2 regions of the Pseudarthrobacter sp. NPDC092424 genome follow, and region 2 is predicted to be linked to the other one. Evidence: riboswitches for the same ligand, from Rfam matches in the RefSeq annotation. Region 2 holds a riboswitch; the other holds the start of a gene.
What was found. Region 2 has a riboswitch for cyclic di-AMP ahead of ACIQCN_RS05480 (LysM peptidoglycan-binding domain-containing protein). Riboswitches for the same ligand answer to the same signal wherever they lie in the genome.

Region 1 (7,446 bases), on a different contig from region 2:
GGCTCCTGGAAAAATACGGGCTGTAGGAGAATCCGCCGGCGGGCACGTAGGGGAGGAGCCCGGTTCCCCAGGGTTTTCAGGGGATGATTGATCACATGCGCCAGATGGGGAACAGCGGAAAATTTGCGGTCATCACCGGCATTGTCGCGGCCGGACTCCTGGTTCTCACCGGGATGACGCTGGCGCTGCCGGTGTTCGTGGCTTTCGCCGGCGTCCTCGGGCTCGCCTACCTGGCCTGCATCCTGGAACTCATCCTTCGTCGCCGCCACGTAATGCTGGTGCTCGGGGGCCTGTGCACCAGCCTCGCAGTGGCCGGGGCCTTGGCCTTCCTGGGCACCTGGGAGCTCTCCTTCGACGGCCAGTCGTCCCTCATCGGCACGCCGCTGCCCACCGACGATCCGGACACGTACTTCGTCCTGTCCGCCGGCTCGCTCGTCGCCGCCTTCGCCGTCCTGTTCATCGGCGCTGTCTGGCCCGGCCGCGCACCGGCAGGGAGGGCAGCGCGGAAACCGCCGGTCCGGCGGGCGGCGGCAAGGGGCGCAACACGGCCTGCGGTGCAGCGCGCCACCCAGCCGCGGACTGCAAGGCCGCAGCCTGCGCAACCACGCACGACGGCGGGCGGCCGCGCCCCGCTGCGGCAGGCGCCGTCGTCCGCGCAACGGCAGGGGTCCGCTGCAAAAGGCGCGGCAAAGCCAGGCGCCGCGGCTAGAGGGACGGCAAAGCAAGCCCCGCCCAGGCAGCCTGCCCGAAAGCCGGCGCCGCGCCGCTGACGCGCCCGTCCCGGCGGCGTCAGACAGGTGGACGGGCACCGGAACCAGCGCCTTTCAGTGCGCGCGCGGAACCTTGAACCGGGTAATGCGGGCGTCCTGGCCGTCCAGTTCGGCCCACGGCTTCTCCGTCTCCAGGACGGTCAGCGCATTGGTGGGGTAGCGGGTGGCGGCGTCCATATAGGCGTCGTGGTCCGAATCGCGGGAAGCCAGGTGCATGGCGAGGTCCTGGACGCCGGGCAGATGAGTGATCAGCATCAGCGTGGTCACGGTGTCCGGCACATGGTTCACCACGGCGAGAATCCCGAGGGCCGACGCTTCGTACAGCCCGTCCTCCAGCTTGGGCGTCGGCGCCTTGTCGCCGAGCTCCGAGCACACCCAAGTGCAGGTCTGCCGGGTGCGCAACGCGCTGGAACACAGGATGAAGTCCGGCACGATGTTGTGCTTGAGCAGCCACCGCCCGGCCAGCGGCGCTTCACGGTGTCCCCGCTCCTCGAGGGGACGCTCGTGGTCCGCCACGCCGCCAGGCCAGTCGGCCTTGGCGTGCCGCATCAACACAAGCCGTCGAAGATGGTGCCCACTCATGGCCCAAGCCTAGTCCCAAGCCGCGGGGCCCAATGCCGGGAGAGCCCAGCTAGATGGAGTATTCCGGAGCGGCCCAGACAACAACCTCGGGGTGCTCGTAGAACCGGTAGCCCTGGCCGCGTACGGTACGCACGGTGTTGGCCAGACGGCCCAGCTTGGAGCGGAGGCGGCGGATATGGACGTCGATAGTGCGCTCATTGGGCACTTCCTCGGCATTGCGCCACAGGCCCTCGAGCAGTTCGTCGCGGCCCACGGTGCGCGTTCCGTTCTCCACGAGGTAGTTCAGCAGCTCGAATTCCTTGAACGTCAGGTTCAGGGATTCGCCGTCCAGGTGTACCTCGCGGCGAGCCAGGTCGATCAGGACACCGGAGGGGCGGGGCTCCTGCTGCGCCGGGCGCGGGGTTTCGGTGCGCTGCCGGGCGTTGACGGTGGGGTCACCAAACGTTGAGCGTACGACGTCGAGCGCGGAACCCGGGGTGCCGGCGGGGGCTATGGCAACTGCTGCGTAGCTTTCGGCACCGGCCACCAGCGACTGGGCGTAGGCACGGATTTCCTGGGCGAGCTTGGCAATGGAGGTACCGGCTGCTGCAGCGGTTTCCTCATCGATGCCCATGTACAGGACGAAGCCGCGGGCTACGTTGTCGTTGGCCACTGGGCGCACTGCGTTGGGCCCGGCCACTACGGGAGTGGGGGCGGTCATGGGCGCGGATTCTGCCTGCGGGACTGCGCGGAGCTGGCCGTATGAGTTGGGGTTGTAGCCCTGGGGTACGTAGCCCGTGGCCGGGAAGCTGCTTCCGGCGCCGACGGGAGCGGCAGGCGTCCGCTGCCCGAAACCGGGACCGGGGCGGAATCCGGTGGACTGGGCAGCCTTGGCGGCGTTACGGACGGAGATATGGACGTATCCGGATGCAACTGACATGAATGCTTACCTCAATGTGAATGGCCGTCATCGCGGCTCGAATGCTAGGTCCCCGCAATGCTGGGGAGGGGCGCCCGACGCTGGGCTAGTGGGGCGAATGCCTAAGAACTTCAAAGGGTGGGAAGGTCAGGCGTGCATTCGGCAACAGCGCATCCCGGCGGCAGCAGGTGCGCTGTGCCAGTAATCTGCGGCTGCAGGTGCTGTTGAGTTCTTGTTCACATTGGAAGTGTGACGCGTAACAATGCGAACTTGCAAGTAACAATGGACCAAACCGTCCGCATTATGAGACGAAATGGACTAATGTGCCGCAAATCACGATTCAGTTACTCGGCGGTAACAGCAACCAAAATGCCAATACCAGTCCGTAACCCGCGCAATACCAGCGCTTTATTCGGATGGTTGCCACAAACGATGTCTTTAATGCATTTTCCCGCACGGGCGTGAAATCGCCCTGCCTGCACGGGTTCGCTGTCCACCCGGACCGGCATTCGGACACCAGGCCGACAGTGTGCGGACGACCTCCGGACACGGCGTTCAGGTCGTTAGGCTGAACTTCACAGCGGGTGCACAGGCTGCCCTAAGCCCGGCTACAACGAGAGATCGGAGAGTTGCTCCATGGCCACTTCGCACTCCATGACCAACAACCTTCCGCAACTCTCCCACCCGGACGGCTCTCCGATCCGCGCCCTGGTGGTCGATGACGAGCCCAGCCTTTCCGAGCTGATGAGCATGGGACTGCGCATGGCCGGCTGGTCCGTGGCGGTTGCTGCCGACGGTCCGCAGGCGGTGAAACTGGCCAAGGAGTTCCGGCCCGACGTCCTGGTGCTGGACGTCATGCTCCCAGGGTTCGACGGCGTTGAGCTCCTGGGCAGGATCCGTACCTTCGCGCCTGAGGTGCCGGCCCTGTTCCTCACCGCCAAGGACGCCGTCCAGGACCGGATCCTTGGGCTCGCGGCCGGAGGCGACGACTACGTCACCAAGCCGTTCAGCATGGAGGAGGTCCTGCTCCGCCTGCACCGCCTGGTGCAGCGCTCCGGAGTGGCCGCCATGGACACGGCCGAGCTGGTGGTGGGAGACCTGGTCCTCAACATCGATACCCGCGAAGTAACCCGGGCCGGAGATGACGTCCAGCTCACCGCAACCCAGTTCGAGCTGCTCCGGTACCTCATGGAGAACCCGAGACGCGTGGTCAGCAAAGCCCAGATCCTGGACCGCGTATGGAATTACGACTTCGGCGGCCAGGCCAACATCGTGGAGCTGTACATTTCGTACCTGCGCAAGAAGATCGATGCCGCGCACCCGCCCATGATCCACACCGTCCGGGGTGCAGGTTACGTCATCAAGCCGGCGGACTAGATGGCATTCTCCGGTCCAACTCCGCCGGCCACCTCACGGCCTGCCGGCTCCAGCGGAGCGCCGCGGAACTGGCTGAAGCCGGCCACCTGGCACCTCCGGACCCGGCTCACCGCTTTGGCCATGGCCCTGCTCATCACGATCTGCGGCGCGGTCGGGGTAGTCAGCTACGCCTCCATGGACACCTTCCTGACCCGCCAGCTTGACGACCAGCTGACCCAGGCCGCGGAGCGGTCCAACGATCCGGGACGGCCACCCATGGGTGGCTTCAACGGGCGCGACCCGCTGGATGCCCGGGGGCAGAGCGTCGGGACGCTGAACGCGCGCATCGTTGACGGCCAGGTCAGCAGTGCAGGATTTCTGGCCCCGGACACCACACGGTCAGCGCTTTCGGCGAAAGACAAGGAGACGCTCCAGGCGCTGGCGGCCGGCTCCGCACCGGTGGACAGGAAGCTGTCCACCGGCAACTACCGGCTGGTCGCCGTGCAGACATCGTTTGACGACGTCCTGGTGACCGGGCTGCCGCTCGCTGCCAAGGAAAGCACGCTGGCCTCCCTCGTATGGACCTTCCTCTTCGTGTCGCTCGGCGGGCTGCTGCTCGTGGGATTCGCCGGAACGGTGCTGATCCGCCGCACGATGAAACCGCTGGAGCAGCTTTCCGGGGTGGCCACCAGGGTTTCCCGCCTCCCGCTGGACGCGGGCGAGGTCGCGCTGGCAGTGCGGGTGCCGCCGTCGAACGCCAATCCGGGAACAGAAGTAGGCAGCGTGGGACACGCGCTGAACCTCATGCTGGACCACGTGGCCAACGCGCTGCAGGCCCGGCAGCGCAGCGAAACCAAGGTGCGGCAGTTCGTAGCTGACGCATCGCACGAGCTGCGCACTCCCCTGACTGCGATCCGGGGCTACACCGAACTGCTCCGCATGACCGAGCACTTCACGCCTGAGGGCGAACGGTCACTGGCCCGCGTGCAAAGCCAGTCCGAGCGCATGACGGCGCTGGTGGAGGACCTGCTGCTGCTCGCCCGGCTGGACGAGGGGCAGCCGCTGAAGCTGGCGGACGTGGACCTGACCCAGCTGGTGATTGAAGGTGTCAGCGACGAGAAGGTCATGGCGCCGGGGCACAACTGGCGGCTGGAACTGCCCGAGGAGCCCGTGGTCGTTGCCGGCGATGCTGCACAGCTTCGCCAGGTGCTGATGAACCTGTTATCCAACGCGCGCAAGCACACGCCTGCCGGCACCACCGTGGAGACGAGGGTCAGGGTGGTTCCCGGCGGCGCCGCGGAGGTTGCGGTAACGGACGACGGCGGCGGGATTCCCCCGGAGTTCGTGGACAAGGTCTTTGCCCGGTTTGCCCGCGCAGACGCGGCGCGGAAGGGCGCCTCCGACCGAAGCGGCCCTGCGGCGGCCGAAGGGACCAGCGGCCTGGGGCTGTCGATCGTACAGTCCATTGTGGAAGCGCACGGCGGCACCGTCAGCGTCGAGTCACGGCCCGGCCGGACGAGCTTCATAGTCAGACTGCCCATTACGTCCGGGTGAGGCGGCAGGCAATGGCGACGCGCCGCCGTCGTGATCTCTGTTACCAAAATGTGACTTCGGCCTGAAACTCCTGTACCGTCGAATGGTGCGCTTCCGTTCGTGGCGCATGTCCGGATGACGCCGAGCTCTGCCGCTTCCCGGACTCCGATAGACCGATGGCAGAGGCGGGGGACCCACCGTCCCGGGCACGCTATCAGGCCCTTGGGGTTAAGCCAGCACGTGAATGTTCCGTGCGGCCGGATGCCCTCATCCGAACCCGACAGCTAACTCCGCAGGTGTGAGAGGCGATCCATCATGTCTGAATTCCAGGTAGAACCGCGCCCAAATTCTGGCGTTCCCACCCGCGCAGCCGCCCGCGCGGCCAAGCGCTCCCGCCGTGGCACCTTCCCCGCATTGGGGCGCCGGGCTGCCGTGCTGGCGGCATCCTGCGCGCTGCTGGTGGGCGTTGGCGCTGCGGGCCAGGCCACGGAGTCGATGACCCGCGCTGCATCCACGGAACCCGCGGCCACGCAGCTCTCCCCCGCTGAGCAGCAGGCGCAGCTGGCCCTCGAAAAGAGCGAGCTCCAGTCCGCCGCGGCAGAAGCCGCCGCCGCCAAGGCAGCCGCCGCCAAGACGGCCGCTGCTGAGAAGGCTGCCGCCACGAAGGCTGCTGCCGCGAAGACGGCCGCCGAGAAGGCTGCAGCTGCGAAGGCTGCCGCAGACAAAGCCGCGGCCGAAAAGGCTGCTGCCGCGAAGGCCAAGGCTGCGAAGCCGGCCGCCGTGAACGACCCCGCTGGCGCGCAGGCCTACGCCGCCAGCCAGCTGGCGGCGTACGGCTGGGCGCCGGACCAGATGCAGTGCCTGAAGACGCTGTGGACCAAGGAATCCGACTGGAAGACCACGGCCACCAACTCCAGCAGTGGCGCATACGGCATCGTGCAGTCCCTGCCTGCCGAGAAGATGGCAAGCGCGGGAGCCGATTACCTCACCAACTACCGCACGCAGATCAACTGGGGCCTGGACTACATCAAGGAGCGCTACCAGTCACCGTGCGGCGCGCTGAACTTCCACTACGCCAACAACTGGTACTAGGCAGGACCGGCCCGCCGGCCGGGACCGGCAGGGCGGGGTCTGTTACCCGTCCTGCCGGCTAACCTGCGATGCCGTACAGGCGGTCGCCGGCGTCGCCCAGGCCCGGAACGATGTAGGACTTTTCGTTGAGTTTCTCGTCGATGGAGGCCAGCACGATGGTCACGTTAGCGCCGGAGAGTTCCTCTTCGAGCTTGGCCAGGCCTTCCGGGGCGGCCAGCAGGCAGATGCAGGTGACGTCAGAGGCGCCCCGCTTGAACAGGAACTTGATGGCCTCGCGGAGGGTTCCGCCGGTGGCAAGCATCGGGTCCAGCACGAAGATCTGGCGGTCCGTCAGGTCCTCAGGCAGGCGCTCGGCGTAGGTGATGATGTCCAAGGTTTCCTCGTCGCGGGCCATGCCCAGGAAGCCAACCTCCGCCGTGGGGACCAGTTTGGTCATGCCCTCAAGCATCCCCAGGCCGGCGCGGAGGATCGGAACCACCAGCGGCGTGGGCTTGGTGAAAGCCGTACCCACGGTGGTGCTGACAGGGGTCTCGATAGTGACTTCTTCGGTGCGGACCTCGCGGGTGGCCTCGTACGCCAGCAGCGTGACCAGCTCCTCCGTCAACTGCCGGAAGACCGGCGAGGGGGTGTTTTTGTCCCTCAGGACGGTGAGCTTGTGGGCGACCAAGGGGTGGTCAACAACGAGAGTGCGCATGGGTCCAAACTATCACCCGGCACGATGGTCCCCCGGGCCGCGGCCCCGGCCCGCATCCGCTCCGCGCTCCCCCTGGTGCTCGGGCATGTGGTCGTGGATTTTCTCCGCCACGACGTCCCGCACCACGGGGTGGTCGAACGTGGGTGCGGGACCCACGTGTTCCTTGCGCCTTGTCAGATGGAAGAGCCTGTGGGCCAGGATCACCAGGCCCACCCAGGCACCGCCCAGCAGCCAGCCGGCAGTGACGTCCGTGAGCCAGTGGTGGCCAAGGAAGACCCGGCTCAGGCCCATGGCGATGATGAAAATCACTCCCGCGGTGATGGCCATAACGCGCACCCAGAGCTGATGGAACTGCAGGCACAGGACGTACAGCAGCACACCGATGACCACCGTCGTGTTTAACGTGTGGCCGCTCGGGAAGGACGGCGAGTGCTCGAACGGGGGGACGGCTTCCGAGTGGTCGGGCCGCGTCCGGCCTACCAGGCGCTTGCCGACGGTGGTGGCGTAGATGGAGACGGCCG
Region 2 (7,446 bases):
GGAAGTCGCCGCCGGGAATCAGGCCGAGGATTTCATAGCTGAGCCGTGCCATCCGCATGTCGGTGCGGGGTTCGTGCCGCTCCAGGCGATCGGCCAAAAGGCCGGAGGCCGGCGCCATGTGCTGCTCGTGGACGTTCCAGGCACCCTGGGCGTGGATCGTGGAACGGAACCGGCCGCCGTCTAGCTCCTGGTAGTAGAAATGTCCTTCAGCCAGTTCAGGCAGGTCTGTGGTCACCGTTGGCCCCTTCTGCATGTTTAAGTGAATCGGCACTAACTCTAACGGCTTGTCCAAAACATCCCGCCGCCGGGACTCGCCGAAATGTTGGAGTCCGGACGGCGCCGTCTGGGTAGACTCAGGAACTGGGTCCTGTCAGCAACCCTCGGAAGAGGAGTTCCATGCGCGTCATCAGCTACAACCTCCGCAAACACAAGGCCAGCGGCGAGCTCCTTGCCCTGGCCCGGAACCATGACATCGATGCGATGTGCCTGCAGGAAGTGGATTCCAGCGACCTGCCGGAGACGCTGGGCCCGCTCCATCTGGCCGACGCCACCAAGGGCAACCGGCTGGGGCTGGCCATCTATTACCGCACCAGCCGCTTCACGGCCATGAACACGCAGTCGTTCGCGCTGAAGAAGTCGATGCATGACCGGGTACTGGCCCCGGCACATGAGCGCCTGATCGGCACGCGGGTCATGGACAATGAGACCCAGCACGAACTGGTGATCGGCTCCTTTCACGCTGCCCCGCTGACGGCATCCAACTCGCTGCGCCGCAAACAGATCCACGCCGCGCACGCTGAACTCCTGACCATGGGTAAAGGCCTGATGACGCTCATGGTGGGTGATTTCAACTACCCGTTCTTCACCAAGAACCTGGACATGCACATGAAGAACTCAGGCTATGCGCTGTCCCTCAGCAACCGCCGGACGTATACGCGGTACAAGGTATTCAAGGGCCACTTCGATTTCGCCACGTCGCTGGGACTGGACATCCAGAGCGTGGAGACACTGCCGCGCGGGAACTCGGACCATCTTCCCATCCTGGTGACGGCGGAGTACGGTCCGGACTATTAGGCGGGTTTCCGGGCTTCCAGCCGCTTCCGCAGTTCCGGCCAGGCAGCAGCGAAGCCGGGGTGCAGTTCCTTGCGCTCCACGTCGGCCAGCGGCACCCAGAGTAATTCGATGCTCTCGGGATCACTGATCACCGGGTCGAACGGCTCACGCGCCAGCACCGCCACGGTGGTGTAGGACCAGTAGCCCAGGTCCAGGACCGAGGTGAAGAGGACATCAACGTTCGACGCCGGAACGGCAGCTTCCTCCCACGCCTCACGGAGGGCACCGGCCACTGCCCCTTCCCCCTCGTGCAGCGCACCTCCGGGCAGGCCCCAGGTGCCGCCGTTGTGACTCCAGGTGGCGCGGTGCTGCAGCAGGACGCCCTTCGCGGGATCGTAGGCCAGCACGCCGGCGGCGCCGAAGCGGCCCCAAAACCGTCCCTGCCCGCCCTCCACCCAGGCATCGCCGGGATCACGCGGGCCGGTCCGGACGGGCGGGGTGGAAGTCACTGAATGATCCATGCGCACCAGTCTGACAGGCGCACCCTCCGCGGCGCACCCGTTCGTAACAGACGGCTTCGGTAAAAATGCTTCAGCAAAAAGTGGTTCAGTTACCGTGCCCGCGGTCTACGGCGAAATCACCGCCGGGGTACATGACTGTTTCATGGCCGTCGTCAAAGCGGACCAGGTACGGCGGTGTCCCGCCAGGCCCCCTGACTTCGACAATAACGCCGTGCCGGTCGGAGGACCCGACGTTCCGTCCGTGCACGATGATGCGGTCTCCCTGTGCTGCCTCCATCGCATTCACCTCCAGTCCCAGATTACGACTGCGGCCCTGGACGCGACAGGGGCGCCTCACCCGGTTTCCACCTGCGGCCGGTTTGCGGGTTGGCAGGGAGAGCTTCAATGCCTAGGGTAGAAATGTAAGCCTACTTACTTTTGCTGCGAAGCATTCCCAGTCGTCAGGAGGACCACCCATGACAGACCAGTACACCTTTCGCAACCCGGTCACCGCGTACGAGGAAATCTCCCCGCCGAAGCAGCACCAGCCGGAGCCGGGCCTGGATGCGGCACTGGTTCCCAAGGCAGACCTCGGCGAAGAAACCTACCGCGGAACCGGCCGCCTGGAAGGCCGGAAGGCGATCGTGACAGGTGCCGACTCCGGCATCGGCGCCGCGACAGCCATCGCGTTCGCCCGGGAGGGGGCCGACGTCGTCCTTTCTTACCTGCCCGAGGAAGAGGAGGATGCCGGGCGCATTGCGGGCCTCATCGAGGCCAGCGGGCGGAAGGCCGTCAAGGTGCCAGGCGACCTCAAGGATCCCGCCGTGTGCCGGGAAGTGGTGGACACCGCAGTGTCGGCCCTGGGCAGCATCGACATCCTGGTGAACAACGCCGGCAAGCAGGTGGCCCAGGAGGAGCTGGCAGGCATCACGGATGAGCAGTTCGACCACACGCTCAAGACCAATGTGTATGCCATGTTCTGGCTCACCAAGGCCGCCCTGCCGCACATGCCGCCGGGCTCGACCATCATCAACACCACCTCCATCCAGGCCTACAACCCTTCCCCGACGTTGGTCGATTACGCCACCACCAAGGCCAGCATCAACAACTTCACCAAGGGCCTGGCGCAGCAGCTTGCGCCCAAGGGCATCCGGGTCAATGCCGTGGCGCCGGGTCCCATCTGGACACCGCTGCAGGTCAGCAGCGGCCAGCCCAAGGAAAAACTGCCGGAATTCGGGCAGTCCACTCCCCTGGGGCGCGCCGGCCAGCCGGCCGAGCTGGCACCTGCTTACGTGTTCCTGGCCTCGCCGGAGTCCAGTTACGTGGTGGGCGAGACGCTGAACGTCAACGGCGGCAACCCCACGCCGTAGCCCGGCACGACCGGCCGCCGGCACCGCCGCCGGAGCGCAGCTATTCTGCCGCGTGGTCCGGCATGTCCAACAGCAGCCGGTCCGTCGCGGCGTCGGGCACGCCGTCGAAGAACGTGGCGAGGACGGTCTTGAACACCGTCTCCCCGGGCGCTGCGCGGAGGAACAGGGTCGCGGACGAGTGCAGTTTGCGCGCGTCGATGCCGCCCAGGATTTCGTCCGCGGAGCGCCCGGCATGGGCGGCGAGTGCCTGTGCGCATTCCAGGAGCCGGGGGCCCAGCACCGGATGCGCCAGATAGGCTCTGGCTTCTTCGAGAGATCCGATCGCGTAGCGCTGTGACGTGGGGCTTTGGCCGAGCCCGGCAACCTGCGGGAACACAAACCACATCCAGTGGCTGCGTTTATGCCCTGTCTGCAGCTCGGCCAAAGCCTGGTGGTATGTCCCACCGCTGTCCTGGGCGGCCGTGAACCGCTCAAGGTTGTACCGGTCATTCATGGTTCCCTCCGATCCGGGCCGCGGCCCGTAGCTGACGATCCGGATCCGCCTTCCAGCGATCCAGCACCGTAACGGCCCGCCTCCGGTCCTTTTCGCCGAGTGCGCCAAGCAGCGGAACAAGGACGTCGGCCATGAGCGGATCTGTCAGTTCCGGGGTGTGCGCGGACCTGAGGAACCCTTCGATGCGGGTCAGGTCGGTGTGCCGCAGCAGACCCACCCTTGCCTGAAGCAGCACCACCGCTGCAAGTCTCCGTTCAAAGACAGGCCTGCTCCCTGGCTTCGGCACGCCCCAAAGTGCCGAAGCCAGGAACACCACCCCGTCATGGTCCAGGTCCCGGAACTTCCGCAGCGCGTCCCTGACGGTTCCCCGCACGGCACCCACAGATGCCCCGTAGGAGGCCAGGCTGCCGCCCAGCCGCCCCTCGACGTCGTCCGCCCTGTACCAGGTACCCTCGTTCTGCAACGTGCGGTCGATGAATGCGGCCACATCCTGGACCGTTGTCACCGGCGTCCCGCCGCTGCGTGCGTGATGCAGTAGGGCGTCCAGGGCCTGGCCTCGAGGCGGCCCTCCGCAATGGCTTCGCCGCACACCGCGCAGATGCCGTACGTCCCGTCATCGATTCGGTCCAGCGCGGCCTCCACCTGGTCCAGGCCGGCGCTGCTCTGCTTGAGGAGCGCGGAGGCCTGCGACAGTTCAAACGCGATGGTGGAGCCTTCTGGATCGTGTTCGTCGTCCACATTTGCGTTCTGACGTGCCGAATTAGCCGAGGCGATATCCGCACGAAGGGCCGGCAGGAGCGCCACCTTGCGGGTGCGTTCCTCCTCCAGCATCAGCCGGAACCGCTCAAAATCAGGCATGCCCAAAGCCTAGCCCCGGCCGCCACGCACGTCAGTACCGGCCCACCGCCATCCAATGGCCCCATGCCCTGCTGGGCGACCACCACCGGTCACGGATGCAGGCTTCCGGGGGCACGGCGCGGGGCCGTGATCGCGGCCCCGGGACATAGTCCGCAATACCACATCCTTCAAGGGCTGACTGAGCTTGCAGGCGCGCAAACCGCAGGCAGCAGTCCGGGATTGTTACGATGTGATGCATTTCACTTCGGACCCGTCGGCCGCGGGCGTCTTTCGAGGTCAGCGCGCCATGCAGGGTGAATCCAAACGATAGCCTAATCCGAGAGAAGGGCCTCGGATGTTATCCAAACGTGACATTTAGCTGGACGGCGGGTTACGGTCGAGTGGTGTCCCTCCCCGATGGGACATTCCCACCAGCCTGCCGAGCCCTGCCGCTGGACCGGGATACCACCGTTTCCAATTGGCAGGGACGGGGGAACCAAGTTTCCACGGCCTCATTGAGGCCTAGGGGTTAAGTCGAAAGCCTTTCCGCTTGTGCGGATGCTTCCGACCGGGCATCTCCAGCCCGAACCCGACAGCTCACCCCGCAGGCATGGGAGAGGCGATTCACTGTGTCAAAAATTTCCACCACCGCCCGTCATCGTGCAACTCCGACCGGCTCCATCACCGTCCAGGGCCTGGCCCGGACCTTCGGCCGTCCCGCACTGGCAGTAGCCGCGGCATCCGGCATTGCGCTCAGCGTCGGCGCCCCCGCCCAGGCAGGTGTGAGCGGCCCGGACGCTGAAGCAACGTCGGTCCAGACGTCCTCCGCACCCGCGGCAACTGCTGCCGCGGCAACTGCTGCCACCGTGCACACCGTGGTTTCCGGCGACACCCTGGGCGCGATCTCCGCTGCCCACGGTGTGGCTCTGGCCGATGTCCTCGCGGTCAACGGCCTCTCCATCGACACGATCATCTACCCGGGCGACCAGATCGAGATCCCCGGCGCAGGCTCTGCGGCGGCTGCACCGGCAGTTGCACCTGCGCCCGCACCCGCACCGGTCCAAACGACTGCAGCGGCGCCGACGAACACCGGCATGAACCTGTCCTACGCGTCCACCGCGCCGGCCGAGTCCACCGGCACGGGCACCGGCGCAGGGATCCTCGCCTCCGCCTACAGCCAGATCGGAATCAACCAGGACTGCACCGCCATGGTCGAGACCGCCCTGCGCTCGGTCGGAAAGAGCGTTGGCGATCTTGCCCCCACGCAGTTCTACCAGTACGGAACCGTGGTCTCCACCCCGGCCCCCGGCGACCTGGTGATCACCTCCGGCCACGTCGGCGTTTACGCCGGCGACGGCCAGGTTGTGAGCGGCGGCATCGACGGCTACAAGACGGACGTGCACTCGCTCAGCTGGCTCGCCGGCGCCTCCTTCGTGCGCGTGGCCTAGGCAGCACCAAGGGCCGGAAAGGGCGGCATTCGGAAATCATCCCGAATGCCGCCCTTTCCCCGTTAAACATCCGGCAGTTGGCTGGCGTTCAGGTTCCGCAGAACGTCAGGTAATCACCAAAGCTTTCGGGGGCTGCCTCCTCGTAGCGCTCCAGCCCCGGCCGCCGCCGGTATGGCTCGGAGAGGACTGCGACGAGGCGCTGGAACGGGCCGATGTCACCTGCGGTGGCTGCATCCAGGGCTTCTTCCACCAGGTGGTTGCGCGGGATATAGACGGGATTGACGCGGTCCATCAGGCTGGCGTCCGGCGCCATGGCCCGCCACCGCTCCGCCCAGGCATCGAAGGCGGCAAGGTCCAGGACCATTCCGCGCGCCGGCCCGGTGTTTCCGAGGGCCGCATCCCCGAGGCGGCGGAAAAACTGCGTATAGTCCACCGGACCGTCCCTAAGCAGGGCGATGACGCCGTCGACCAGTTGGGACACCTCCGCTGCCTCCGGGCTTCCTGCCGGATGTCCGGCCAGACCCAGCTTCGAGGCCATGCCCGCTGTCCAGGCGTCGCTGTAGCGGCGGCGGAACTCCCCCAGCACTTCCACTGCGGGCTCTACCGCTTTTTCCTGGTCCTCGTTGATAAGGGGAAGCAGCGATTCGGCCAGGCGGGCCAGGTTCCACTCCGCCACCACAGGCTGGTTGGCGTAGGCGTACCTCCCGCCGGTGTCGATGGAGCTGTACACGGCGGCCGGATTGAATGCGTCCATGAAGGCGCAGGGCCCGTAGTCAATGGTTTCACCGGAGATGGTCATGTTGTCCGTATTCATGACGCCATGGACAAACCCCACCAGCATCCACTGCGCCACCAGCGACGCCTGGGCCTCAACCACGGCCCTGAACAGCGCCAGGTAAGGGTTGCCGGCCTGCGCTGCCGCCGCATAGTGGCGTGCTATGGCGTGGTCAGCGAGCCTGCGCAACAGGTCGGGATTGTCCGTGGCCCGCGCGTACTGGAACGTACCCACGCGCAGGTGGCTGGCGGCAACCCGTGCCAGCACCGCACCGGGCAGCATCGTGTCACGGCGCACGGGGCGGCCGGTGGCCACCACGGCCAGGGAGCGGGTGGTGGGGATTCCCAGCTCGTGCATCGCCTCGCTCACCAGGTACTCGCGAAGCATGGGTCCGACGACGGCACGGCCGTCCCCGGCTCTGGCAAAGGGTGTGCGGCCCGACCCTTTGAGGTGGACGTCCCGCAACCGGTCGCCGTCGGACGAACTCCCCTGCAGCGGCAGCTCACCCAGGAGGAGGGCGCGCCCGTCGCCGAGCAGCGGCGAATAGCCGCCGAACTGATGGCCGGCATACGCCTGGGCGACCGGCGCAGCGTCCGGCGGGACGTCGTTGCCCACCAGGAACCTGGCGCCCTCCGGGCTGCGCAGGAAAGCCAGGTCCAGTCCCAACTCCCCTGCGAGGGCCTCGTTGAGGACGAGCAGCCGGGGTTCGGGCGCCTCTTCCGCCTGCCAGGGAACAGCAAGTTCGGGCAGCTCCCGGGCGAAACGTGATTGAAAGCTGACGGTCGATTCCGCTACACCGCTCATGGGTTAACCCTAGCCCCGCCCGGCGCGCTGCGGGCCGTCACTGCGTGGCCGCTCACGGCAGCCTCACGTGACTGCGTGCCCGCCGGGAAAGTCGCCATGTTCCCCGGCCTGGGCCTCCTCCTGGAGCAGTGGGTCCTCCTGCCAGGCGTCCGGGTTTTCCTCGGCA

Region 1: linked by a shared signal. The riboswitch ahead of ACIQCN_RS10095 (hypothetical protein) and the one ahead of ACIQCN_RS05480 (LysM peptidoglycan-binding domain-containing protein) in region 2 are both predicted to bind cyclic di-AMP.

What each region holds. Positions count from the first base shown of each region.
Region 1 covers NZ_JBIVQC010000005.1:203,755-211,200, reverse strand. The annotation lists gene ACIQCN_RS10125 (dihydrolipoyl dehydrogenase family protein) at 1-26, shown strand, start outside; gene ACIQCN_RS10120 (hypothetical protein) at 96-770, shown strand; gene ACIQCN_RS10115 (SixA phosphatase family protein) at 825-1,352, opposite strand; gene ACIQCN_RS10110 (winged helix-turn-helix domain-containing protein) at 1,402-2,271, opposite strand; gene ACIQCN_RS10105 (response regulator transcription factor) at 2,887-3,627, shown strand; gene ACIQCN_RS10100 (sensor histidine kinase) at 3,628-5,160, shown strand; cyclic di-AMP (ydaO/yuaA leader) riboswitch at 5,269-5,449, shown strand; gene ACIQCN_RS10095 (hypothetical protein) at 5,455-6,231, shown strand; gene upp (uracil phosphoribosyltransferase) at 6,290-6,925, opposite strand; gene ACIQCN_RS10085 (phosphatase PAP2 family protein) at 6,938-7,446, opposite strand, start outside.
Region 2 covers NZ_JBIVQC010000002.1:527,886-535,331, forward strand. The annotation lists gene ACIQCN_RS05440 (thioesterase family protein) at 1-235, opposite strand, end outside; gene ACIQCN_RS05445 (endonuclease/exonuclease/phosphatase family protein) at 397-1,074, shown strand; gene ACIQCN_RS05450 (NUDIX domain-containing protein) at 1,071-1,574, opposite strand; gene ACIQCN_RS05455 (DUF1918 domain-containing protein) at 1,660-1,851, opposite strand; gene ACIQCN_RS05460 (glucose 1-dehydrogenase) at 2,030-2,923, shown strand; gene ACIQCN_RS05465 (DUF1810 domain-containing protein) at 2,964-3,416, opposite strand; gene ACIQCN_RS05470 (DNA alkylation repair protein) at 3,409-3,921, opposite strand; gene ACIQCN_RS05475 (TraR/DksA family transcriptional regulator) at 3,918-4,274, opposite strand; cyclic di-AMP (ydaO/yuaA leader) riboswitch at 4,710-4,879, shown strand; gene ACIQCN_RS05480 (LysM peptidoglycan-binding domain-containing protein) at 4,883-5,701, shown strand; gene ACIQCN_RS05485 (YdiU family protein) at 5,790-7,280, opposite strand; gene ACIQCN_RS05490 (hypothetical protein) at 7,344-7,446, opposite strand, start outside.